One region of the Paenibacillus sp. RRE4 genome, then DNA from elsewhere that is predicted to be linked to it. Evidence: riboswitches for the same ligand, from Rfam matches in the RefSeq annotation. Region 1 holds a riboswitch; the other holds the start of a gene.
The links. A riboswitch is a leader RNA that binds a small molecule or an ion and turns the genes downstream of it on or off. The one in region 1 is predicted to bind glycine.
Positions count from the first base shown of each region.

Region 2: it holds a riboswitch for glycine, as region 1 does, so the genes downstream of both, sdaAB (L-serine ammonia-lyase, iron-sulfur-dependent subunit beta) here and gcvT (glycine cleavage system aminomethyltransferase GcvT) in region 1, are expected to answer to the same signal.

Region 1 covers NZ_JAUZUT010000008.1:46,765-50,183, forward strand. Annotated here, with positions in the region: gene Q9R46_RS23850 (PTS mannitol transporter subunit IIBC) at 1-463, opposite strand, end outside; gene gcvH (glycine cleavage system protein GcvH) at 906-1,298, opposite strand; glycine riboswitch at 1,645-1,767, shown strand; glycine riboswitch at 1,771-1,871, shown strand; gene gcvT (glycine cleavage system aminomethyltransferase GcvT) at 2,102-3,244, shown strand; gene gcvPA (aminomethyl-transferring glycine dehydrogenase subunit GcvPA) at 3,241-3,419, shown strand, end outside.
Region 2 covers NZ_JAUZUT010000004.1:160,133-163,551, forward strand. Annotated here, with positions in the region: gene Q9R46_RS20790 (LolA family protein) at 1-659, shown strand, start outside; glycine riboswitch at 854-1,031, shown strand; glycine riboswitch at 1,036-1,174, shown strand; gene sdaAB (L-serine ammonia-lyase, iron-sulfur-dependent subunit beta) at 1,288-1,977, shown strand; gene sdaAA (L-serine ammonia-lyase, iron-sulfur-dependent, subunit alpha) at 1,967-2,902, shown strand; gene Q9R46_RS20805 (alpha-glycosidase) at 3,152-3,419, opposite strand, start outside.

The sequences.
Region 1 (3,419 bases):
CAAAGATAGCCAAAATACCACCGATGATTCCTGCCGAGAAATTGTTGACCAGCATCTCAAAACCCGCTCTGATCTTGCCCTCAATGGACTTATCAAACTTCTTGATGACCCATGCACCGAAAGGCCCCGCAATCATAGCCCCGAGGAACATTGGAATATCCGTTCCGACAATGACACCGATGGTCATAATCGCTCCGACGACACCACCACGTGTGCCATGCACCATCGTACCCCCGGTATAACCAATCAGTAGCGGCAGCAAATAAGTAATCATCGGACCTACAAGCTGCTCTATTGTCGCATTGGGAAACCATCCTGTTTTAATAAACATCGCTGTAATTAATCCCCAAGCAATAAATGCTCCCATATTAGGCATGACCATACCGCTCAGGAATCGTCCGAAGCGTTGCACACCAACACGTAACCCACCTTTGGAATTGGATGTTTGATCCAAATTACTCATTGGTTTATCCTCCTTGAATCAAGTCATTATTTCGTATGAAAGGGGTATCATTGATCCCCTGCTGTAATCCTAAGCGAGAAACCCTTCCTGTTCAATCAAATGAAAGCGTACTTTCGTCATGAACAATGATGACAACATTGGATTATGTAATCGCTTTTAATTAGGAATATATGCTCAATCCGTTGATACTCAAGGTTTTTTCTGCCTATGACTTTATTCATATACAACATGCAAAGCAATAAAATAGCTTGGTCCGTTTGCCATTTTTTTATTCGCGATTTTAAGTTACTCTTACTTAATTTCCTCCAATATGCCAAAAAAACAGCAAAAAACCTGCATAAGCTCTATAGCTCACGCAGGTTTGAAGAACAATATTTTTATATTCGAATGAGATTATATATATGTCAATAAGTACAAATCAACTCGACAATCCGGTCTAATTCTATTCCTCAGTATGTTTAAGATAAGCATCCGCATTCAGCAATGTGGATAATGCAGCTGTTACATCTCCATCGACGCGAATTTCGATCATCCAGCCTTCTTCGTAAGGAGAGCTATTCACCAGTTCCGGCGAGTCCTGCAAAGCTTCATTCACTGCAACAATGGTGCCGCTGACGGGTGAGAACAGATCAGACACCGTTTTGACGGATTCAATCGTACCGATGCTGTCTTCTGCCTTTACACCGGCTTCAAGATCAGGCAATTCCACAAACACAATGTCACCCAGCTGATGCTGCGCGAACTCGGTAATGCCAATACGTACGGTATCCTCCCCTACGGTTTGCACCCATTCGTGCTCTTTACTGTACAGGAAATCATTTCTCAATTCGCTCATCGATATCCGCCTCGCTTTTCATTAATGAGTGCATGCGTTCTTTGACCTTCACCTTTTTCCCAAACAATAGCGTATGATATTTCAGATTCAAATGTCAAGTTAGCTCACAGTTTATTTAAATTTAGACACCTCACCGTGTGTAACCTTACACTACTCTTTCTGCATATAATGGTGAATATTAGAATAGTAAGCGCACTCTTTCAGAATAAACGAACATTTATGAGTATTTATAATTAAATATTCGTATTTTACACAATTTTAATGATATTGTTCTTGACATCCAGAGTGTATCCACGTTTTAATGAGAAGAGCAACTGAAGTTAATTGGACTACGTATGAACCGCGGATGAATGTAAAGGGAGAGATTGCCCGTACACCCGGTTTGGGGATGTGCATGAGGCGGCGCCGAAGGAGTAAACCACCGACAAGCGGGGGTGAATCTCTCAGGCAAAAGGACTTTTACAGGACGCAACTCTGGAGAGCATCTAATCGTCCTATATGGATGTTATGATCACCCAAGGGGAAACCTGTCTGAATAAACGGCGGGGTAACTCTCAGGTACAAGGGACAGAGCCTAAGAATACAGCGTGCTACTTGGCATGCCGGTTCTTTGGCCTGTCCTTTTCCTTTTTCCCAAAAAATGAATTGCAGGTTCCAGGATCGTACTAAACATAACAAATGAAAAAATGTAGAACGGTCGGCTGTTAAGTCTCGAATACTAAAACTACTTAAGCATTAATGATCTGGCTCACAGAACGTGTTTTCATACTTGGCCTACTAACGGCCCATGACGAGGTGATTGGATGTCTGATTTGTTAAGAACACCACTCTTCCCCCTATATGCGCAATATGAAGGTGTACGTTGCATTGATTTTGGCGGCTGGGAGTTGCCCGTGCAGTTTAGCGGTATTCAAAAAGAGCATGAAGCCGTACGCGAGCGCGCCGGGCTGTTTGATGTATCCCATATGGGCGAATTCACCGTAACGGGTGAACAGGCGGAAGCCTTTTTACAACACATGACAACCAACGATGTGACCGCAATTGTACCAGGTCAGGCACAATACACGCTGATGTGTTATCCCGATGGTGGTGTAGTAGATGATCTGCTGATCTACAAACTGGCGGAGCAACACTACATGCTGGTTGTCAATGCCTCTAATATCGACAAGGATTGGGCGTGGCTTCAGGAGCATATCGTACCTGGCGTAAACATGACCAATGATTCCGAGCAAACGGCGTTACTGGCGCTACAAGGCCCTTTAGCGGTCGATATTCTCTCGAAGGTTACAGGTTCAGAGGTGGATGCAAGGTCCATTGAACCGTTCCGCTTCGTACAGCATGCCGAGGTATGTGGAATAAAGTTGCTACTGTCGCGCACTGGATATACAGGTGAAGATGGTTTTGAACTGTATGTTGCAGCAGATCAGGCGGCTCTGGTATGGAACGGACTGATGGAAGCAGGTGCTGATGTGGGCCTCGTTCCAGCGGGACTTGGTGCGCGTGATACACTGCGATTCGAAGCAAAGTTGCCTTTGTACGGTCAGGAGCTGTCACCAACCATCTCTCCACTGGAGGCAGGACTTGGGATGTTCGTGAAGTTAAATGCCGGACCTTTTATTGGACATCAAGCTTTGTTGCAACAAAAAAATGACGGCCCTGCCCGCAAGCTGATCGGCATCGAAGTGCTGGAGCGTGGTATACCACGGCCACATTACCCGATCTATGCGGGTGGCGTTCAGATTGGTGAAGTGACAACCGGAACACAGTCCCCAACTTTGAAGCGTAATCTTGGCCTTGCCCTAATTGACAGCAATCATGCTGCAATAGGCACTCCGCTGGAGATTGAGATTCGTGGCAAAAAGCTGAAAGCCGAGGTCGTCAAGACCCCTTTTCATAAACGGACACGTACGCCAAAGACACCTACTCAAGGAGCTGAGCAAGCATGAGCAAGCACCGCTACATTCCCATGACCGAACAAGATCAGAGCGCGATGCTCGCCACAATCGGTGTGGATTCGATTGAAGATCTGTTTAAAGATATCCCGCAGGAGATTCGTTATCAGGGCGAGTTGCCTGTCTCTTCCAAACTGGATGAATATGCCTTAACCCGCCATATGTCGAA
Region 2 (3,419 bases), on a different contig from region 1:
TGGGTCAGGAAAAGCTTCAAGACCAGGAGGTCATTCATATTGAATTAACGCCGAAGGATGAGGATTCACTGTCCATGTCTTCGGAGTATTGGATAAACCCCAAAGAGTGGATGGTTGTTAAAGCCACCAGTACGCATGGGGATACCAAATCAGAGTTTCTATATGACCGGATCAATTACAATCCTGAGTTCACAGACCAGACGTTTACGCTGGATATTCCTGCAGATGTTGAAGTGAAAAAAATGAATGACGTGATGAATAACCAAGAAATCACACTGGAAGAGGCAGAGAAGTCCGTGGGCCAGCCCTTTCTACAATATGTAGGAAAAGATATGAACTTGTCGAGAATTGAGCTCATTTCGTCTATGGGTGAAAACGGCCGGGATGAAGTAACGTTGTATTATGTGAAGGATAACAAACCAGAAATCAGCATGACCGTATTCAAAGCACTAGAGGAAAACGGTGATGAAAAGCTGCTTCCAGAGGAAAAGAAAGTTAACATTCGTGATACAGAGGGTTCATACATGTCTATGATTCGGAACTTGTCGTGGAGTGAGGACGGTCTTCGTTATTCGGTCATGGGCGAAAATGATTTTTGGACAGAAGAGCAACTACAGATGTGGGTAAATGAGCTGCAAATACCGAAGCCAGCGAAATAATGTTGGCTGGTAGAAAAAGATTGAACAAGCTTTGAACCATATGAATGAAATGAGCATATCGTATATAGAAAATGATGTACCCTGAGATTACGTCACTTTTATTGACATATAGAGTATGGCATATTACGCTGTATATGATTGAATGCATGGCAGAATGGTGAACTTTCATTCATGAAAGAACAGAATATAGCGAATGATAACGAGCGGGAGAGACCTGAGCAGGATGATGATGCAATACAGTACAAGTAAGCATGATAGATGCCATTTTAGATGCGGAACTGTACTGTACAGATGGCTTAGGCACCGAAGGAGCAAGCAGTTATGCACCCGGCATAACCGTTAATCTCTCAGGTAAAAGTACCGTCGTTGGACGCAGCTCTGGAGAGTGCGCGGAAGAAGCGCCACCCAAGGGGTATATGATTGTCAGATTGCTGAACAGGTGAGTGCTTGCGTGTACTCGGCCTTGTTCTTCCCTGGCGCTAGAATCATGAAACTCTCAGGTATCAAGGACAGAGAGAGGGCTAACGGCCTTCTTCTGTCCTTTTTTAATGTCATCAATCAGTAAATCAGGAACATTATGGCGGTCTTGTCCGCATGGCGATGACAAAACCAATTGGAGGGTTACAAGGTGCGATTTAAAGATGTTTTTTCAATTATTGGTCCGTCGATGACGGGACCATCCAGTTCACATACAGCCGGTGCGGCAAGATTGGGGAGAATTGCGCGTCAGTGGCTGGGATGTACGCCGGAACGTGCGAGACTTACATTATATGGCTCATTTGCGGATACCTATCAGGGACATGGAACAGATCTGGCACTAATCGGCGGCTTGCTCGGTTACGTTACAGATGATCCGCGTATACCGGATGCAGAGCAGTATGCAGATGAAGCAGGCATGGAGGTTGAATTTTACACCAGCGGTCTGCCAGCTCCCCATCCGAACACGGTCAAGATTGAATTGTGGCACGGTGAACGGGCATGCTCTTTAATAGGTGCTTCCATCGGTGGCGGCAGTGTATCTGTGCATGCGTTAAACGATTTTCGCGTACAGATCAGTGGAGAGTTTCCGACACTTGTTTTGCGTCATGCCGATAAAGCGGGAGTGCTGGCATCCGTGACCTCAACCATTAGCTCATCCGGAGTGAATATCGGCTATATGCAAGTGGATCGAAAGGCTCGTGATGGTGAGGCACTAACAGCAATGGAGATGGATGCACCGCCGAGTGAAGACACGCTGAGCAAGCTGCGTTCATTGGACCATATGCTGGACATACGTGTGATTGATCTGAAGAGAGGGGTTGATCCGGATGCGGTTTAAACATCTACATGAATTGAACGCCATCTGCACTGCGGAGTCCAAAACCATTGCACAGTTGATGATTGAAGAGCAGGTGCAGGAGACAAATACACCGGAAACAGACGTGGTAAAGCAGATGTCGGATTACTACCAGGTGATGAAAGAAGCCGTTCGTAAAGGACTTACAGAAGATACCACCTCACGTAGCGGACTGACGGGTGGGGATGGGAAAAAGATGGCCGAATATATTCGCCAAGGCGAAACGTGCTCAGGTGATGCTTCTGCCCTTGCCATGGCCTATGCGCTATGTGTATCGGAAGTGAATGCTTCTATGGGACGTATCGTGGCTACCCCAACGGCGGGCTCTTGTGGCATCATTCCGGGCGTGTTTATCAGCTCGCAGGAACGATTTGGCTGGACGGATGAACATCTGGTGAATGGATTGTTCTGCGCTGGTGCTATTGGATACGTGATCGCCAACAATTCATTTATTTCAGGGGCCGAGGGCGGTTGTCAGGCGGAAGTAGGTTCAGCGATTGGCATGGCTGCCGGTGCGATGGTGGAGCTTCGCGGAGGGACGCCGGAGCAGGTGGTGCATGCTGTAGGATTGGCTTTGAAAAATACACTGGGCCTCATCTGCGATCCGGTTGCTGGCCTTGTAGAGATTCCATGCATCGTGCGCAACGGACTCGGTGCCGTTACTGCACTGGCTGCCGCAGATATGGCACTCGCTGGTGTACGCAGTGCCATTCCGTCTGACGAAGTCATCGACGTGATGTTGGAGGTAGGCAGCGCGATGCCAAGCCGTCACCGCGAGACAGCGCAAGGCGGGCTCGCCCAGACACCTACAGGCCGCAAGATGATGGAGAAGCTGGCGAAACCGAAGGCCAAGCGGTTGCCGGATGAGACATCCGAAACATCACAAACAGGCTCAGAGGCAGAGTAGCAATTGGATCATTTACAGGATGGGGCCAAATAGCTAAGGAGCACACAACCAGGTTCCGATTAGCAATTAGCAAGTAGTAATTAGAGCATGTTAGTCGTTATTACTTCATAACAAACAAGCGTCCGCGAACCTGGTTTGCTCAGGTTATGCGAGACGCTTGTTTGTTCATTGTGCCTAAACCAGCCAAGATAGCGATCAGCCAATCTGTATTGGAGAAGGCAGACATTTATTGTTGTTTCAAAAGGGCATCTATTTTACTTCTGTGCGCATCACGGCATATCCGTATGCAGGCAGTTCAATGGCAAGCACACCGTCTTCCAAAGCGGTGCGATGGTTGCCCTCAAACAGCTCCGTCCAAGGTTGCTCCCCTGCGTCCAGTTCAACGATGGCCGTTTCCTCAGAACGGTTGAACAGAATGAGGATGCGTTCCTCGTCACTTTGCCGCTCCATCACAAGCTGGCTGCCGCCTTCCTGGGCTTGCAGGAAACGAATGGTTCCTGCTGCACGCAGTGCAGGA